Regions from separate parts of the Serratia fonticola genome, predicted to be linked through region 1. Evidence: predicted binding sites of a transcription regulator. Region 1 holds the regulator's gene; each other region holds the start of a gene.
What was found. The regulator ArgR, encoded in region 1, controls arginine synthesis, uptake and breakdown. The targets are predictions, from matches to a motif close to ANTGAATAAAAATACANT.
Positions count from the first base shown of each region.

Region 1 (5,617 bases):
CAGTGTAGCCCAAAGCAACTTGCGATTCATAGGCAAATCCATTTCTTCTGAGCGATTCTGAGCGCTAGAATAGGCAGTAAATCGTTGCACTAAAATGAGAGACCTAATGCGCATACATATTCTTGGGATCTGCGGCACCTTTATGGGTGGGCTAGCCATGTTGGCTCGTTCACTGGGGCATGAGGTGACCGGTTCAGATGCCAACGTCTATCCTCCTATGAGCACCTTACTTGAAAAGCAGGGGATCGATCTGATCCAGGGTTACGATCCTGCCCAGTTGGATCCGGCTCCGGATCTGGTGATTATCGGCAATGCCATGAGCCGTGGTAATCCTTGCGTAGAAGCGGTGCTGGAGCAGAGCATTCCTTACATGTCTGGCCCTCAGTGGCTGCATGATTATGTCCTGCGCGATCGTTGGGTGCTGGCGGTAGCGGGAACACACGGTAAAACCACCACCGCCGGGATGGCGACCTGGATCCTGGAAGCCTGCGGTTATCAGCCGGGCTTTGTGATCGGCGGTGTACCAGGCAATTTTGATGTCTCGGCCCGTCTTGGCGGTAGCCCGTTCTTTGTCATCGAAGCCGATGAGTATGACTGTGCCTTCTTCGACAAACGCTCCAAGTTCGTTCATTACTGCCCGCGCACGTTGATCATGAACAACCTCGAGTTCGATCATGCCGACATCTTTGACGATCTGAAAGCGATCCAGAAGCAGTTCCACCACCTGGTACGCCTGGTGCCGGGCCAAGGCAAGATTATCCTGCCGGAAAACGACACCCATCTGAAACAGGTGATGGCGATGGGGTGCTGGAGCGAACAGGAATGGGTCGGGGAAGGGGGCGCGTGGCGCGCACACAAACTGACGACGGATGCCAGCCATTACGAAGTGTTCCTCAATGGTGAGAAGGTAGGGGAAGTTAACTGGGCGCTGGTGGGCGAACACAACATGCATAATGGCCTGATGGCAATCGCTGCTACCCGTCATGTTGGCGTACAGCCAGCCGATGCCTGCCGGGCGCTGGGTGACTTTATCAATGCCCGCCGCCGTCTGGAATTGCGTGGTGAAGCCAACGGCGTCACGGTGTATGACGACTTTGCTCATCATCCGACAGCCATTCTGGCTACCTTGGCGGCGCTGCGTGGCAAAGTGGGCGGCACCGCACGCATCCTGGCCGTGCTGGAGCCTCGCTCAAACACCATGAAAATGGGGATCAGCAAAAACGATCTGGCCCCCTCACTGGGTCGTGCCGACGAAGTGTTCCTGTTCCAGCCTCACCACATCCCGTGGCAGGTAGCAGAAGTTGCCGAAGCTTGTGTCCAGCCCGCGCACTGGAGTGCCGATCTGGATACGCTGGTGGAGATGATCGTGAAAACCGCGCAGCCGGGTGACCATATTCTGGTGATGAGCAACGGCGGGTTTGGCGGCATTCATGACAAATTGCTGGCAGGGCTGGCTAACAAGGCTGAACCGAAAGAAACCTACTAACGTTTAGTTAAACAGGCGTCGCGTGCGGCGCTTGTTCCAATACCAAGGTCGCTGATGCGGCCTTTTTTACACCCATAAAAAAGCCCTCGCGTGCGAGGGCAATGGGGTTCGTCGGATAGGACGACGACAATTTCCGAGGATATAACGTTTACCTGAGAACTCGGCAGTGGCAGTGACGAGGGTAGTCAGTTCAGTAAGCGCGACCTCGGTGTTTTACTTGTAGATTTCAGCCGTTGCGTGCCAGTTGCCATTTTCATAGGCTTCGATCACACGGTAGGCTTTGGCCCCTTGCTGGTCCGCTTTATCAGACAGCGCCTGACGGATATCAGAAGGTGCGCCACCCACGCCGCTAGCGGTAATGGTGCCGACAGACTGCAGATTGCTGGCTTGGGCATCAGTGACCAGGTTAGCCGCAGAAGCACCGAAAGAAACGGCAGACAGCAGGCTAAGTGCAACGAGAGTAGTTTTCATGTTCATGATACTTGGATCCTTAATCGTTCAGAGATAACGGCCTGGAAGGGCTTTACAGCGTTTTTTATACTTGAAGGCGGTTATCTACTTGGTTTTTTACCAGAGAGTTGTCGTGCAATGCTCACATAACATCTTGTACTTACTTGTAAATCTCAGCGGTAGCGTGGTAGTTGCCTTCGTTACGAGCTTCGATCACGCGGTAAGCAGTCGCGCCTTGGGCATCGGCTTTGGCAGACAGTGCCTGACGGATATCAGAAGGTGCTGCACCGACGCCGCTCACGGTGATGGTACCGGCAGACTGCAGTTTTTCAGCCTGTGAAGCATCAACGGATTGTGCTGCGAATGCACCGAAAGACAGCATGGACAGCAGGCTAATTGTTGCTACGGTAGTTTTAATTTTCATGATTTATCCTCTTCGTATTCTTTTATCAGTTCCAATGAACTGTGATTTACGTCACGAAAATGAGTATACATCTAGTAACGGAAAAAATTAATAGCTGACTAACAGTTTCTAGTGAAACTTTATTGGGGTGGCCGTTACTTTTAATAACCTAATGGAATAAAAAACGGCGATAAAATACACTTTTGATGTTAAATTTTTGTAATTTCAATGAGCTAAGTGCTTTTGACTAAAAGTGCGGAAGCTTCCAGTCACTATCACCAGTCACCCAGAAATGTCATTGAAATGTGCTGCAGGTCGGCTTTTTGGCAGTTTTAAACGTGGTAGGCAGTGCGGAAGAAGTAAATGAAGGGTTAATAAAGGATGCACAGCCCGCGACGGAGCGCCGCAGGCTGCGCTGAATGCATCAAAGTTCCTGTTCGAACAAGGAGAGAATGGCTTCAAACAGTTGGCGTGCGGTAAATGAACTGGCCGGAGTGACAAAAATAGTGTCGTCACCGGCAATGGTACCCAGGATCCCTTCGGATTTGCCCAGTGAGTCCAACAGACGGGCAATCAGCTGCGCCGCACCTGGGCTGGTATGGATCACCACCACCGCGTCGTTATGGTCCACGTCCAGCACCAGATTCTTGAGCGGGCTGGTGGTGGTTGGGACACCGAGTTCGGCCGGGAGGCAGTACACCATCTCCATTTTTGCATTACGCGTGCGTACCGCCCCGAACTTGGTCAGCATGCGTGATACCTTGGACTGGTTAATGTTCTCGAAGCCTTCTTCTTGCAGCGCCAAAACGATCTCGCCTTGAGAACTGAATTTTTCTTCTTTCAATAACGCCTTAAACGCCTTGATCAGATCTTCCTGCTTTGCGGGATTACGCATTTTGCACCGTGGAATGTTGGTAATAGAGCTGATTATTATGCATATAAATGCATTTTTATGCAATATGGGGGCCGTCTGGAAAATTAAAAATGCCCAGACAGAAAGGCAAGAGCGCGATTTTAACAAAATCCGTTGCTCATGAATATGCCCTTTCGGTGCGGGAATCGAGTCAGCTCTCCGGTAACGAAAATGTTATTAAAATGATGTTGTTCTGATGTTACGTAAGGGTGTAATGTAACCGCCGGTTAACGCGATCGTGAAAAGCTTGGCACTATTTTCGATTAGTGTGCGCTATGCCCTTAATGCATAAGCTATTTACTTTAAAATGCTCGCAACATCGGCCATTTTATTGCGCCAGATCTAAAACCGACTGTTAAGAGGTTGTTTTTAAAGGCGTGATAAATTAAGGTCCGTGACCAAAGAATTCACGGCGCTTTTATATTTAAGACAATAAAGGAGTATAGGATGAAAGTTGCAGTTCTCGGTGCTGCTGGCGGTATTGGCCAGGCCCTCGCCCTTCTACTCAAGACCCAGCTTCCTTCAGGTTCTGAACTCTCCCTCTACGACATTGCCCCTGTTACCCCAGGCGTTGCCGTTGACTTAAGCCACATCCCAACCGCAGTTAAAATCAAAGGCTTCAGTGGCGAAGATGCAACTCCTGCGCTGCACGGTGCGGACGTGGTGTTGATTTCTGCTGGCGTTGCGCGTAAACCAGGGATGGATCGTTCCGATCTGTTCAACGTTAACGCTGGCATCGTACGCAACCTGATTGAGCAAGTGGCTAAAACCTGCCCGAAAGCCTGCATCGGTATCATCACCAACCCGGTGAATACCACGGTGGCCATTGCGGCAGAAGTGTTGAAGAAAGCGGGTGTGTACGACAAAAACAAACTGTTTGGTATCACATCGCTGGACATCATCCGTTCCAACACCTTCGTCGCGGAACTGAAAGGCAAACAACCGGAAGAGCTGAACGTACCGGTGATTGGCGGCCACTCAGGCGTGACCATCTTGCCTCTGCTGTCGCAGATCCCAGGCGTAAGCTTTAGCGATCAGGAAGTGGCTGATTTGACCAAACGTATCCAGAATGCGGGTACCGAAGTGGTTGAAGCCAAAGCCGGTGGCGGTTCTGCAACCCTGTCTATGGGCCAGGCTGCTGCACGTTTTGGCCTGTCTCTGGTACGTGCGCTGAGCGGTGAGAAAGGCGTAGTGGAATGTGCCTATGTTGAAGGGGATGGCAAATATGCCCGCTTCTTTGCACAGCCGCTGCTACTGGGTAAAAACGGTATCGAAGATCGTAAAGACATCGGTACCCTGAGTGCCTTCGAGCAAAAAGCGTTGAGCGAAATGTTGGACGTGCTGCACAAAGATATCGAACTGGGTGAGAAGTTTATCAACAACTGATCCCTCAGTATGTGATGTTTTGATAAGCCGCCGGGCCGAATCCGGCGGCTTTCTTATGTTTATCATGATTTGATTCGACTTTTCCGATCTCGCAGATGATGGGTGAGCGGATCAAAATATCTGCTCGGCCAGATCTCTGCCGGATGTACGTTCAGTGCATCAGCAATCAACCACTCTCCCTTGGGCCAAGGACGTGACAGCGCGTTGGCCAACGTCGATGAACTTAGCCCTGCCCCCCGTGAAACCGCAGCCAGAGTGGTACCTCTCTTCTTCAAAGCCGCGATGACGTCTGCTGGATGCCAATCTGGGTCCCGTGAATTCATATTTTCATTCCTTTTTTGATTAGAGAAAGTTCTGTTAGTGGTATAACTAACAGGTAAGTATTAATCGTTTGAACAACGTGAAGCGTTTATTCAGAAACTAGGATACCACCAAGTTTCCCAAAAATACCTTATGGTTTCTGAAAAATTTGTCTTGCCACACAATTGTCCCGAGATCATGGCTATGAAAAACGAGTGGTTTGCTGCCAAGGAGCTGATAGGCATCGCAGGATTACCGTCCTCTACACAGGGAATCAATCTGATGGCCCGGCGCGAAAATTGGCTCAGCCGTCGCCGCAAAGGCGTGCAAGGCAAGGCGCTGGAATACCATATCGACAGTTTGCCTACCGGCGTCAAAAACCTGCTGGTATTGCGCGAAGAGCCTGCGATCTATGAGGCCGGACGTCAGGACCCACTGGCGGTGTGGATCGAATACTATTACCACCTTTCAGACAGTGAGCGTGGTCAAGTGATGGCATTTTTGATGCGTGAAGGTATGGATAGCCTGCTGACCTGGATTGCCGAAAAGAACAAACAGTAAATCTCCTCAGCTGACGTGCACTTTGTAGGGGCGCCGCATGCTGCGCCCGAGTAGCCATATGGTGCTCCCACCAAGCTCCTTTCTGCGTCGCCTCTCTGTTTTCCCCTCCTTATTTAGT
Region 1 covers NZ_CP011254.1:2,357,349-2,362,965, forward strand. The annotation lists gene mpl (UDP-N-acetylmuramate:L-alanyl-gamma-D-glutamyl-meso-diaminopimelate ligase) at 107-1,486, shown strand; gene yhcN (peroxide/acid stress response protein YhcN) at 1,700-1,963, opposite strand; gene yhcN (peroxide/acid stress response protein YhcN) at 2,097-2,360, opposite strand; gene argR (transcriptional regulator ArgR) at 2,764-3,234, opposite strand; gene mdh (malate dehydrogenase) at 3,700-4,638, shown strand; gene WN53_RS27210 (helix-turn-helix domain-containing protein) at 4,701-4,961, opposite strand; gene WN53_RS10500 (DNA-binding protein) at 5,143-5,499, shown strand.

Region 2 (5,617 bases), 110 kb from region 1:
TGTGCGCCGGCGTCAGCCAAGCCGTGTTGACCGGCCTGGCTGAGCGAGCGGAGCAGGTTAAAGAGGAAACGGTGAAATGAGTCAACGAAAATGGCTGTTCACCCGAGGTTACACGACATTAGCAGCCCTCATGATAACCGGCAGCGTCTCGGCGGATGACGGTATGCCTGCCTTATTACAGTTTGCCGAACAATATCAACAACAGGTGCTTGAAAAACCGGCGACTAAATAAAAATCGTCCACGTCAGGCGTCGCCATATCGACGAAAATCCGACACAGCCCGCCTGCAGGCCGGAGAAACAGATCACAGCAATCCCGCAGGTTAAACCCAGTACGCAACATCAATCGCTGTTAGCCAGTAAACAGCAACTTGCACGGCAACACATCGAACTGGAAACGCTTCGTAAGGAAGTTAGCGCGTTACGGGCAGAAAAAAACTTACTTCCCGCTGTTATCCCCCCAATTGTCTGACCTGCAACCGTTGAAGCAATGGGTCGTCAGTCTGGGAGATGCCTGGCGTGGAACACCCGATGCACAACGCACTACCGCCCTGCTTCGCGAAAAAGACTATAGAGCCAGAAGGAGGGATTAACCAGAAAAACCCTTCTATAAGAAGGGTTTTTGGCAAGGGCGATTTACAGGGTTTTGCTCAGCGTGGCGACCATCACCGCCTTAATGGTGTGCAGGCGGTTCTCTGCCTGATCAAACACGATGCTGTGCTCCGACTCGAACACCTCGTTGGTCACTTCCATACCGCCGTGCATGCCGTACTGCTCGGCCATCTGTTTACCCAACGTGGTTTGATCGTCATGGAATGCTGGCAGGCAGTGCAGGAACTTCACCTGTGGGTTGCCGGTCAGTTTCACCATCGCCATATTCACCTGATACGGCCTGAGCAGGGCAATCCGCTCCTGCCAGACTTCTTTGGCTTCTCCCATCGAGACCCAAACGTCGGTATACAGGAAATCGGCACCTTGCACGCCTTCGGCAATATCTTCCGTCAGGGTGATTTTACCGCCGGTCTGCTGTGCCAGCGCCTGGCATTCTGCAACCAGCTCGGCTTGCGGCCAACAGGCCTTCGGCGCGACCAACCGCAGGTCCATGCCCACCAGCGCGGCGGCTTCCAACAGGGTGTTGCCCATATTGTTACGTGCATCGCCAATGTAGGCGAATTTCACCTCGCTCAACGCTTTCCCCGGCAGGTGTTCACGCACGGTGAGCAGATCCGCCAGCAACTGAGTTGGGTGGAACTCATTGGTCAGGCCATTCCAGACTGGCACGCCAGCGTGTTCTGCCAAGGTTTCCACCAGGCACTGGCCAAAACCGCGATATTGAATACCGTCGTACATCCGGCCCAGCACGCGGGCGGTGTCTTTCATCGACTCTTTGTGGCCGATCTGGCTGCCGCTTGGGCCAAGGTAGGTCACCTGAGCGCCCTGATCGAATGCGGCAACTTCGAAAGAGCATCGGGTACGGGTGGAGTCTTTTTCGAAGATGAGCGCAATGTTCTTGCCTTGCAGATGGCGGGTTTCCTGGCCTTGCTTTTTGGCCTGCTTCAAATCGGCGGCCAACTGCAGCAAAGACTGGATCTCACTGGGGGTAAAATCCATTAATCTCAAAAAGTGACGACTGTAGAACGGGTTCATCTGGCTCATCTCCGTAAATCTCTATCGTTTTGATTGAATTTAAATTCACTTTATATGTATGAATATTCAATTTCAACCCCGAAGCAGAAATCTTTCACGTTTATCGTGGCAGCGGTGACAGCGGTGTGTGAAAATAGAAGTAACGAAGCCCATTTTATTGAGGATAGAGGCATGGCAAACCGCGAATTGCTGGAAGAACAACGTGAAGAAACCCGCCTGATCATCGAAGAACTGCTGGAAGACGGCAGCGATCCGGATGCGCTCTACACTATCGAGCACCATTTCTCTGCCGAAAAGTTTGAAGTTTTGGAGCAGGCCGCCGTGGAAGCCTTCAAGCTGGGCTACGAAGTGACCGATGCCGAAGAGCTGGAAGTGGAAGATGGCTCCATGGTGATGTGCTGTGACGTGATCAGCGAAGTTGCGCTGAATGCCGAGCTGATCGACAGCCAGGTAGAACAACTGGTGGCACTGGCAGAAAAATGCGGTGTCAATTACGACGGTTGGGGCACCTACTATGAAGATCCGAACGGTGAAGAAGGCGACGACGAAGAAGAAGACGGCGACTTTATCGATGAAGACGACGACGGCAAACGTCATTAATTAAATCCTGCGGGCTGGCGCAAGCTGGCCCCTGATAGAACCCGATGAAATACCAATCTCTGTTATCCCCGATTTTAAACTTCCTGCACTGTGAAACCCCGGATGGATGGATCGAAGCGGCCCGTCGCCCGGAAAACCTGCCACTGTTGCTGACCGACCACCTGGTATGCGAGCTAAAAGCGGCGCAGACCGGCATGTGGCTGATCCGCCGCTATGTGGCCGATAAAGAGAGTGGCGATGCCCTGTTGGCGCTGCTGAGGCCCTATGAGGCGTTTGTGCACGAGGCGCAGGAAGTACCAGAAGAGCTGTTCCGTCAGAGCGCGTTTACCAGGAAGATCCTGCCGAAGAATGGCTCGGCCTATGGCCAGGATCTGGTCGACAAAATGGTGTTGTTGATCAAAGAAGAGCTGCATCACTTCTCGCAGGTGCTGGAGATCATGCAGGCTCGACAGATCCCTTATAGAAAGATCACCGCCAGCCGCTATGCCAAAAGCATGATCCGCGAGGTGCGCACTCACGATCCGGCCACTCTGATCGATAAGCTGATCTGCGGCGCGTATATCGAGGCCCGCTCCTGCGAACGCTTCGCCAAGCTGGCCCCGTTCCTGGACGATGAGCTGAACCGGTTTTACGTCTCGCTGCTGCGTTCCGAAGCCCGCCATTACCAGGATTACCTGACGCTGGCAGAGCAGATTGCCGGGGGCGATATCAGCGAACGCGTGGCGTTTTTTGGCCAGTTGGAGGCGGAACTGATCCGCTCACCGGACACCGAGTTCCGCTTCCACAGCGGCGTACCGGTGGCGTAAAATTTCACGATCCGGCCTTTCTCATCTAGAGGCAAGGCCGGTCAGGTTACTGTCGGAAATCGGAGTACAACTGCTGGCCACGGTAGCCAATGCGTTGTGAGAGCTCCAGGGCGGTATCAGAGATCATTTGCCCCAATGCGGCGATTTTTTCGGGTTGCTGGTTAATTTTGTTAAACAGGCTGGCGACGCTGATAGCGGCGTAAACCTTACCCCGAAAGTTATAGACTGGAGCGGCAAGGCAGAACACCTCGGCATTATGTTCCCGATCGTCAATGGCATAACCCTGCTGGCGTGCCTGATTTAAAATCGCGAAAAATTTCGCTTCATCGGTCACGGTATACGGCGTGATGGCCTGCAACCCGCCGGTGCGGGCCAGAATGGTTTTTACCTCATCGTCAGGTAAGGTTGCCAGGATCGCTTTACCCAGGCCGGTACAGTACAGCGGGTTGTTCGAACCAATTCTGGCGGAGGTTCTGACGGAGTTGGGGCTTTCCACTTTATCGAAATAAACCAACTCATCGTTATTGAGCAACGCCAGAAACACGGTTTCCCCCGCGATTTCGGCGAGCTTTTCCAGCATCGCATGCGCGACGTTGTGGAAAGGCGTTTGCTCCAGGTAACAAGCCCCTGTCTGGAACAGTTTTACGCCCAGCTTAAACGACTTCTGCTTTTCGTTGGCTTGCTCCAGATAACCTTTATCGAGCAGGGTGTAGAGAATATCAAAGGTAGTGCTCTTGGGGATGCCCAGTTGCTTGCTGATTTCGGTAATGGTCAGTTCGTTTTTGCTTGCTGCGACCAACTCCAGCATATCCAACGCCCGGGCAACCGAACGATTTATCTTTTCAGACACGGGCTTACCTCACCGTTATTGTTATAGCTGGCAGTATAACGAGGTAGCGAGGGTGAATACAGATCTGCTAAATAATAACCAAGCTACGGCTGTTCACCGTAGCTTGTCTGTCCTGATGTCAGGACCGTTTTCCCTCATGAAACGCCTGGATAAAGGCTTGTGCCTGTTGGGTGATTGCTGCCCAGTTGCCTGCCTCAATCCATTGTTTATTAGTCAGTGCGCTCCCCACACCCATCGCAAACGCACCGGCCTTGGCAAATGCGCGGGTGTTTTCAAGCGTAATCCCGCCAACCGGGATCATGGATAGGTTATCCAACGGCCCTAACACCTCTTTCATATAATCAACGCCGAGGCTATTGGCTGGGAACAGTTTTAACAAATCTACCCCCAGGCGGCAGGCCTGCAATATCTCCGAGGGTGTCATCACCGCAGGGATCATCAGGCGTTGCTTTTCGTGCACCATCATCACCACATCGGGGTTGAAGTCGGGGGAAAGGACAAAATCGGCACCGGCGTCCAGCACCAGCTGTGCCATTACCGGATTTAATACCGTCCCCGCGCCTACACACATTCTGTCTCCCATCTCCTGCTTAAGCGCGCTGATGCTTTCCAGGTGCCGGGTCGAGTTACAAGTGACCTCAATGACTCGGATGCCGCCGTCGTACAGTGCATTGGCAAGGGGGATTATGCCCTCGGGCGCGACGCCGCGAACGATGGCAATCATGCCGGTTTCTTCTATGGCGCGAATCACGCGTTGTTTAATCATGGATAACCTCTTGGGAAATATCAGGGAGCGGGCTCCCTGATGACATCAATCCGTTACGGTCACCGGTTCTTTGACGATGAACCAATAACACAGTGCAGCGCAGGCTGCGATAATTCCACCGCTGACAAATGCCAAGGTGTATGAGCCAGTGACATCGGCAATTAACCCGGTCACTAGCGGTGATAACGATCCGGCAAAATAGCCCCCGAAGTTCTGGATGCTGCCAACCGAGGCCACCATGGACGCCGGGGCGACGTCGCCAGGTAATGCCCAGCCAGTAGCCGAAAGCGAGGAGAGCAGCGCCATGGCAATCACCAGCAAGGTCAGGGTGGCGGCCAGGCTATCTACCATTGGCACCGCAATAACAGCGACGCCAGCCAGCAGTGCCGAGACACTGATGGTGACACGCTTGGCTTTTAAGGATTCGGTGAAAATCTGTTTATCAACCAGCCATTTGGAGATGTAACCACCGGCAATGGCGCCGACAATCCCACCGAAATAAGGAATACTGGCGTAGATACCCAACTCTTTAAATTGGATGTTTTGGGTTTTCATTAAATAGAGCGGTAAGAATGTAGTGAAAATATTCATCATCCACACATAACAGAACCAACCTAAAATCATTCCCCAGATACAGCGATATTTAAAAAGACCGCCCCAGCTGATTTTTTCAGCGTCACCCGTCAGTTTTTGTGCTGTGCCGCCACCGCCTTCTTTAATATAGTCCAGCTCTTCTTTGGTAATGTTAGGGTGCTGCTCTGGCTGATGATAGGCGAAGATGAAAAACACGACGAAAATAAAACCTATTGCCCCAGCAATATAAAATAGCGCACGCCAACCGAATGGCACAATGATAGCGACCAGGATCGGCGGAGCGATGGCTGGCCCCCATTTGGACGCTGCATCCCAGAATCCGGTTGCCAACGCACGTTCACTTTTTGGGAACCAT
Region 2 covers NZ_CP011254.1:2,464,397-2,470,013, forward strand. The annotation lists gene WN53_RS28930 (hypothetical protein) at 1-80, shown strand, start outside; gene WN53_RS28640 (hypothetical protein) at 77-232, shown strand; gene argF (ornithine carbamoyltransferase) at 636-1,655, opposite strand; gene rraB (ribonuclease E inhibitor RraB) at 1,818-2,246, shown strand; gene miaE (tRNA isopentenyl-2-thiomethyl-A-37 hydroxylase MiaE) at 2,291-3,052, shown strand; gene WN53_RS10995 (IclR family transcriptional regulator) at 3,099-3,902, opposite strand; gene WN53_RS11000 (bifunctional 4-hydroxy-2-oxoglutarate aldolase/2-dehydro-3-deoxy-phosphogluconate aldolase) at 4,021-4,668, opposite strand; gene WN53_RS11005 (MFS transporter) at 4,714-5,617, opposite strand, start outside.
Region 2: argF (ornithine carbamoyltransferase) is a predicted target of ArgR. The motif match lies at 1,679-1,696, and genes of this name have one in related genera.

Region 3 (5,617 bases), 1.9 Mb from region 1:
GCCCGGTAGCTCGTCGGGCTCATAACCCGAAGGTCGTCAGTTCAAATCTGGCCCCCGCAACCAATCTTGATTACATCAGACAAGCACCTTAACGGGTGTTTTTTTGTATCTGAATTTCCCCTACCTTCCCAATTAACCGCGCCGCCCCTCCTTGGGCTACGCCTGGTTTACCGCCGTGCCAATGCGCCACCGTTGGCGAAATAGGCTTTGATCCCGGCCAGAATAGATTGCGCCACCTGCTGCTGAAAATGGCTGGTGCGCAGCTTGCGCTCTTCTTCCAGATTGCTGATAAACGCCGTTTCCACCAGAATCGACGGAATATCCGGGGCCTTCAATACGGCAAAGCCGGCCTGATCGACACGATTCTTATGCAGACGGTTAATTTTACCCATCCGGTTCAGCACTTCCTTACCGAACTTCAGGCTGTCATTGACGGTGGCGGTCTGCAATAGATCGAACATGGTGTGATCCAGGTAGCGATCGCCACTCTTGCTGACCCCGCCGATGTCGTCGGCGGCGTTCTGGGTTTGCGCCAAAAACTTGGCGGCGTTACTGGTGGCCCCTTTGGTAGAAAGCGCAAACACCGAGGAACCACGTGCCGAACGATTGCTGAAGGCATCGGCGTGGATCGAGACAAACAGATCTGCCCGCTGCTTACGAGCTTTGGCTACGCGCACTTTTAATGGGATAAACACGTCTTCATTGCGCGTCATAAACACTCTCATGTTGGGTTCGCGTTTGATCAGCGCACTGAGACGACGGGCAATCTGCAACACAATATCTTTTTCACGGGTTTTGTTTTTGCCAATAGCCCCCGGATCTTCACCGCCGTGCCCAGGATCGAGCATGATCACAATCGGCCGATCGCGCCCAGCCTTACCGGCCTGCGGAGCTTCTGCCGGTAACGTCCGCTCCAGATCGCCCTTGTTGTAATCTTCCAGTAACGCCAACAGCGGATCATATTCTTCACCGCTGCCCCCCTTGGTTGGATAAAGATCCATCACCAAGCGGTTGCGGTATTCGGAGACGGGTGTCAGGGTAAACATATTTGGGCTGACGCTTTGCTTGAGTTCCAGCACCAACCTGACGGTATTCTTGTCGAACTGGCCGACCCGCGCCTGCTTCAGATAGGGATCTTCTTTACGCACCTGCCCGGCAATCCCTTTAAGCACGCTATTCAGCTGTACCCCTTCCACATCCACCACGATGCGCTCTGGATTGGTCAGGGCAAACTGTTTGTATTTCAGTGGAACATTGGATTCCAGCGTGACTCGGGTATAGGTCGAGGAAGGCCAGACACGGACAGCAATCACATGAGAAGCAGCGGCGAAACCAACGCGACTCACACTCAGCAACCAGGTTGCGGCAACCCCCTGCAACAAACGACGGCGACCCGGATTGTGATTAGAGTTAGGCATGCGGCTCCGGTAAAAATAACGATTAAAAAAACAGCAAAAAAAAACAATGGCAAAAACTTTACCCAATCCATTCACCGCTGTCATCAGAAAATCTTTTTATGATCTTTCAATTTATTAATCAGTTAGCACATTTGTCAGAAAAATCACTCTCATTTCCTACTTGCCTTTGACGCGATAAAGGAATAAAAATACAAAAATACCGTATAAATATGCAAATGAGGTCTTGCCGTGAAGGAACGTAGTACAGAGCTGGTGCAAGGATTTCGTCACTCAGTACCCTATATCAATACTCACCGTGGCAAGACCTTTGTCGTCATGCTGGGTGGCGAAGCTATTGAACATGAAAACTTTTCCAGTATCGTCAACGATATCGGGCTGTTACATAGCCTGGGCATTCGTTTGGTGGTGGTCTACGGTGCGCGGCCGCAGATTGACGCCAATCTGGCGCAGCATAACTACGAGCCGATTTACCATAAGCATACCCGGGTGACCGACGCCCATACGCTAGAGTTGGTCAAGCAGGCCGCCGGCTTGTTACAACTGGATATTACCGCACGACTTTCCATGAGCCTGAATAACACCCCATTGCAAGGAGCGCACATCAACGTAGTGAGCGGCAACTTTATTATCGCTCAACCGCTGGGCGTGGATGACGGCGTCGATTATTGCCATAGCGGCCGTATACGCCGTATTGATGAAGAAGCCATTCATCGCCAACTCGACAGTAAGGCCATCGTGCTGATTGGCCCGGTGGCGGTATCGGTGACCGGCGAAAGCTTTAACCTGACCTCGGAAGAAGTCGCCACCCAGTTGGCAATCAAGCTGAAGGCCGAGAAAATGATCGGCTTCTGTTCATCACAAGGGGTGACCGATGCGGAAGGCAATATCCTTTCCGAACTGTTCCCCAATGATGCGCAAAAACGCATTGAGCAGTTGGAAGAGACTGGTGACTACCATTCCGGCACCGTGCGCTTCCTGCGCGGCGCGGTAAAGGCCTGCCGCAGCGGGGTACGCCGCAGCCACCTGATCAGCTATCAGGAGGATGGTGCACTGGTACAGGAGCTATTTTCACGCGACGGTATCGGTACCCAAATCGTTATGGAGAGTGCCGAGCAGGTACGCCGGGCAACCATCAATGATATCGGTGGGATACTCGAGCTGATCCGCCCATTGGAGCAACAAGGGATTTTAGTCCGCCGTTCGCGCGAACAGTTGGAAATGGAGATCGACAAGTTCACGATTATCGAACGCGATAACCTGACCATTGCCTGCGCGGCGCTCTATCCGTTCCTGGAAGAGAAGATTGGTGAGATGGCCTGCGTGGCGGTGCATCCGGATTACCGCAGTTCGTCACGGGGCGAGATGCTGCTGCAGCGGGTAGAAAGCCAGGCTCGCCAGATGGGGCTACAGAAGCTGTTTGTGTTGACCACACGCAGCATCCACTGGTTCCAGGAGCGCGGCTTCACTCCGGCGGAAGTTGACGTGCTGCCGATGCAGAAACAGGCTTTATATAACTACCAGCGTCGCTCGAAGATCCTGTTGGCCGATCTTTAACTCCCCCTAGCTAACCCATTGATTATCTAGACGGGCGCAGCATGCTGCGCCCCTACGTGCTGAACCCGGCGAGGGTTTGTCAACGATATCAAACCCCATCACCTGTCATTTTTTATGTTTGATTGTATGGCGGCACTAGCAAACACCCACCCGTTGTTATTTCCCAATCTGCAAGCGTTCGGCTAACCCGCTGCGGCGCTGCGTGGGGGTGCGGATAGCGCTTACCAACACCTTGTCTACCGCATACAGCGACAACCGCTGGCGTGCGCGGGTAATGGCGGTATAAACCAACTCACGGGTCAGTACCGGCAGAAAATGATTCGGCAGTACTAGCGCCGTATGGTCGAACTCCGAACCCTGTGATTTATGCACCGTCATCGCATAGGCGGTTTCATGCGCCGGTAAGCGGCTAGGCTGTACCGATTTGATGCTGCCGTCCGGTAATTGGAAATGCACGCGCAGCTCGCCGCCCTCACCGGGCAAGGCAATGCCTATATCGCCGTTAAACAGCCCCAGCGCGCTATCGTTGCGGCCAATCATCACCGGCCGCCCTAAATACCAGCGCCCGGCGGGGCCAGGATTACGCCGGATCAAACCGGCACGCTGCAGCCCGCTTTCGATACGCTCATTCAAGCCAGCAACGCCAAATGGCCCTTCGCGCAGGGCGCAGAGCAACTGGAAGCGGCCAAAGGCATCCAGGATCGTCACGGCCCCTGCCCCTTCTGCTACCAGCTGCAGATAGTCGCGATAACCGGCAACGCAGCTATCCAGCAGCCGTTGATAATCTTCGGTTTCTGCCAGTGGGTAACCCTCCACGTCAGAATAGCTGCCGTTCAACGCTGCCAGGGCGCGCTTGCTATCGCCAGCATTCACCGCCAAAGCCAACTGGCCAATGCCGGATTTGGCATCAAACCGGTAACTCTTGCGCAGCAGACACAGGCTGTCGCGCACCGCTGCCTCGGCCTGCGCTGGCTGCCCTTGCAAAGGGCAACCGGTCAGGCGCGCCAACTGCGCCGCACGGGCTTCGCTATATCCCTGCTCGGCAAACCGGCAGATATCCCCCAGCACGGCGCCAGCCTCCACTGAGGCCAGTTGATCGCGATCGCCAAGGAAGATGACTCGCGCCTTGGGGGGCAAGGCGGCAATCAACCTTGCCATCATGGGCAAATCCACCATCGAAGCCTCGTCCACTATCAGCACATCCAGATGCAGCGGGTTGCCCCGGTGATAGCGCATGCGCTGGCTGTTTGGCTGGGCCCCCAGCAAGCGGTGTAACGTCGCCGCTTCCGTAGGAAACAAGGCCCGTTGCTCCGGGGTTAAGTCCAACTGACGGCTAGCGCTTCCCAAGGATTCGGTTAGACGAGCCGCTGCTTTACCGGTAGGCGCAGCAAGCTGGATACGCAAACGCTCCCCGGCCGCCAACTGCACCAGCGCCGCCAACAGCTTGGCAACGGTGGTCGTTTTGCCAGTACCGGGGCCGCCGGAAATAATCGCGATGCGGCGCGTGGCCGCTACCGCTGCGGCAATTTTTTGCCAATCAGGTTCGTCCGTGGCCGCGCCAAATAACCGATCGAGAATAGTGCGTAGCTGTGCCTCTTCAAGTTCCTGTGGCACGCTGTCGCTGCTGATAAAAGTGGCGACGTCACCTTCGCTCTGCCACATGCGTTGCAGATACAGCCGCTGCTGTTGCAGGACCATCGGCGTTGCCGTACTGCCATCGCTAATCGCTGGCGAGACCGCCAGACGCTGTTGCCAACTCGCCACGTCCGGTTGCCCACAAGCCTGCCACGCGGCCAAGGCCAACTCCGGCTGGCGGCCACCAAACAGATTCTCCGGCAATAGCTGTTCGAGCAACAGACAAACGTGGCCCGCACCGGCCTCCGAGCTCAGGCAGGCGGCGGCCAGCAGGATATCCGGTTCATCATCGTTGGCGACCACCTGGGCAAATTGCACGTCTAACGGTCGCAGGGCGCCCAGAGCCAACGCCTGATGCAAAATCTCAATCATTGCCCATCCTCAACGTTGGCCGCTTCACCGCTAAACAGGCGATCCATTCCTTCAACCAGAGCGAACTCCGGGCGACAGGCAAAAATACCGTTGCCTTCATGCTCGGCATCCACCCCGCGTAAAAACAGATAAATCACCCCGCCAAAATGGCGCTGGTAATCGTAATCCGCCAGACGATGCCCCAGATAGCGGTGCAGCGCCAAGGTATAGAGTTGGTATTGCAGATCGTAACGGTGTTCCGCCATCGCCCGCGCCATCGCCTCTTGGGTATAGGCGCTGCTGTCTTCGCCCAGCCAGTTGGATTTGTAATCCAGCAGGTAGTATTTTCCCTGCCAGCAGAATACCAGATCGATAAAGCCTTTCAGCATGCCCTGAACCTGTTGAAAATCCAGCGCCGGGCAGCCAGCAGAAAGGGGATCGTAGCGTTTTACCAACTCATCCAGTTGCTGCGCTTGCAGCAGGCCGCCGATCGGCAGATAGAACTGTAACTCTGCCTGCCTGGCCCCCGACGGTAAGGCGGATAGCGCGACGCCGCTGCTATTAAGCGGCGCATTCAACAGCACCTGCATCCAGCCGGATAATACCGGCAACCAATGCTCCTCTAGCCCTTGCTGTTGCAACTGCTCCAACAGCCACTG
Region 3 covers NZ_CP011254.1:442,567-448,183, forward strand. The annotation lists tRNA gene WN53_RS01885 (tRNA-Met) at 1-63, shown strand, start outside; gene amiC (N-acetylmuramoyl-L-alanine amidase AmiC) at 168-1,418, opposite strand; gene argA (amino-acid N-acetyltransferase) at 1,647-2,972, shown strand; gene recD (exodeoxyribonuclease V subunit alpha) at 3,129-4,979, opposite strand; gene recB (exodeoxyribonuclease V subunit beta) at 4,976-5,617, opposite strand, start outside.
Region 3: argA (amino-acid N-acetyltransferase) is a predicted target of ArgR. The motif match lies at 1,596-1,613, and genes of this name have one in related genera.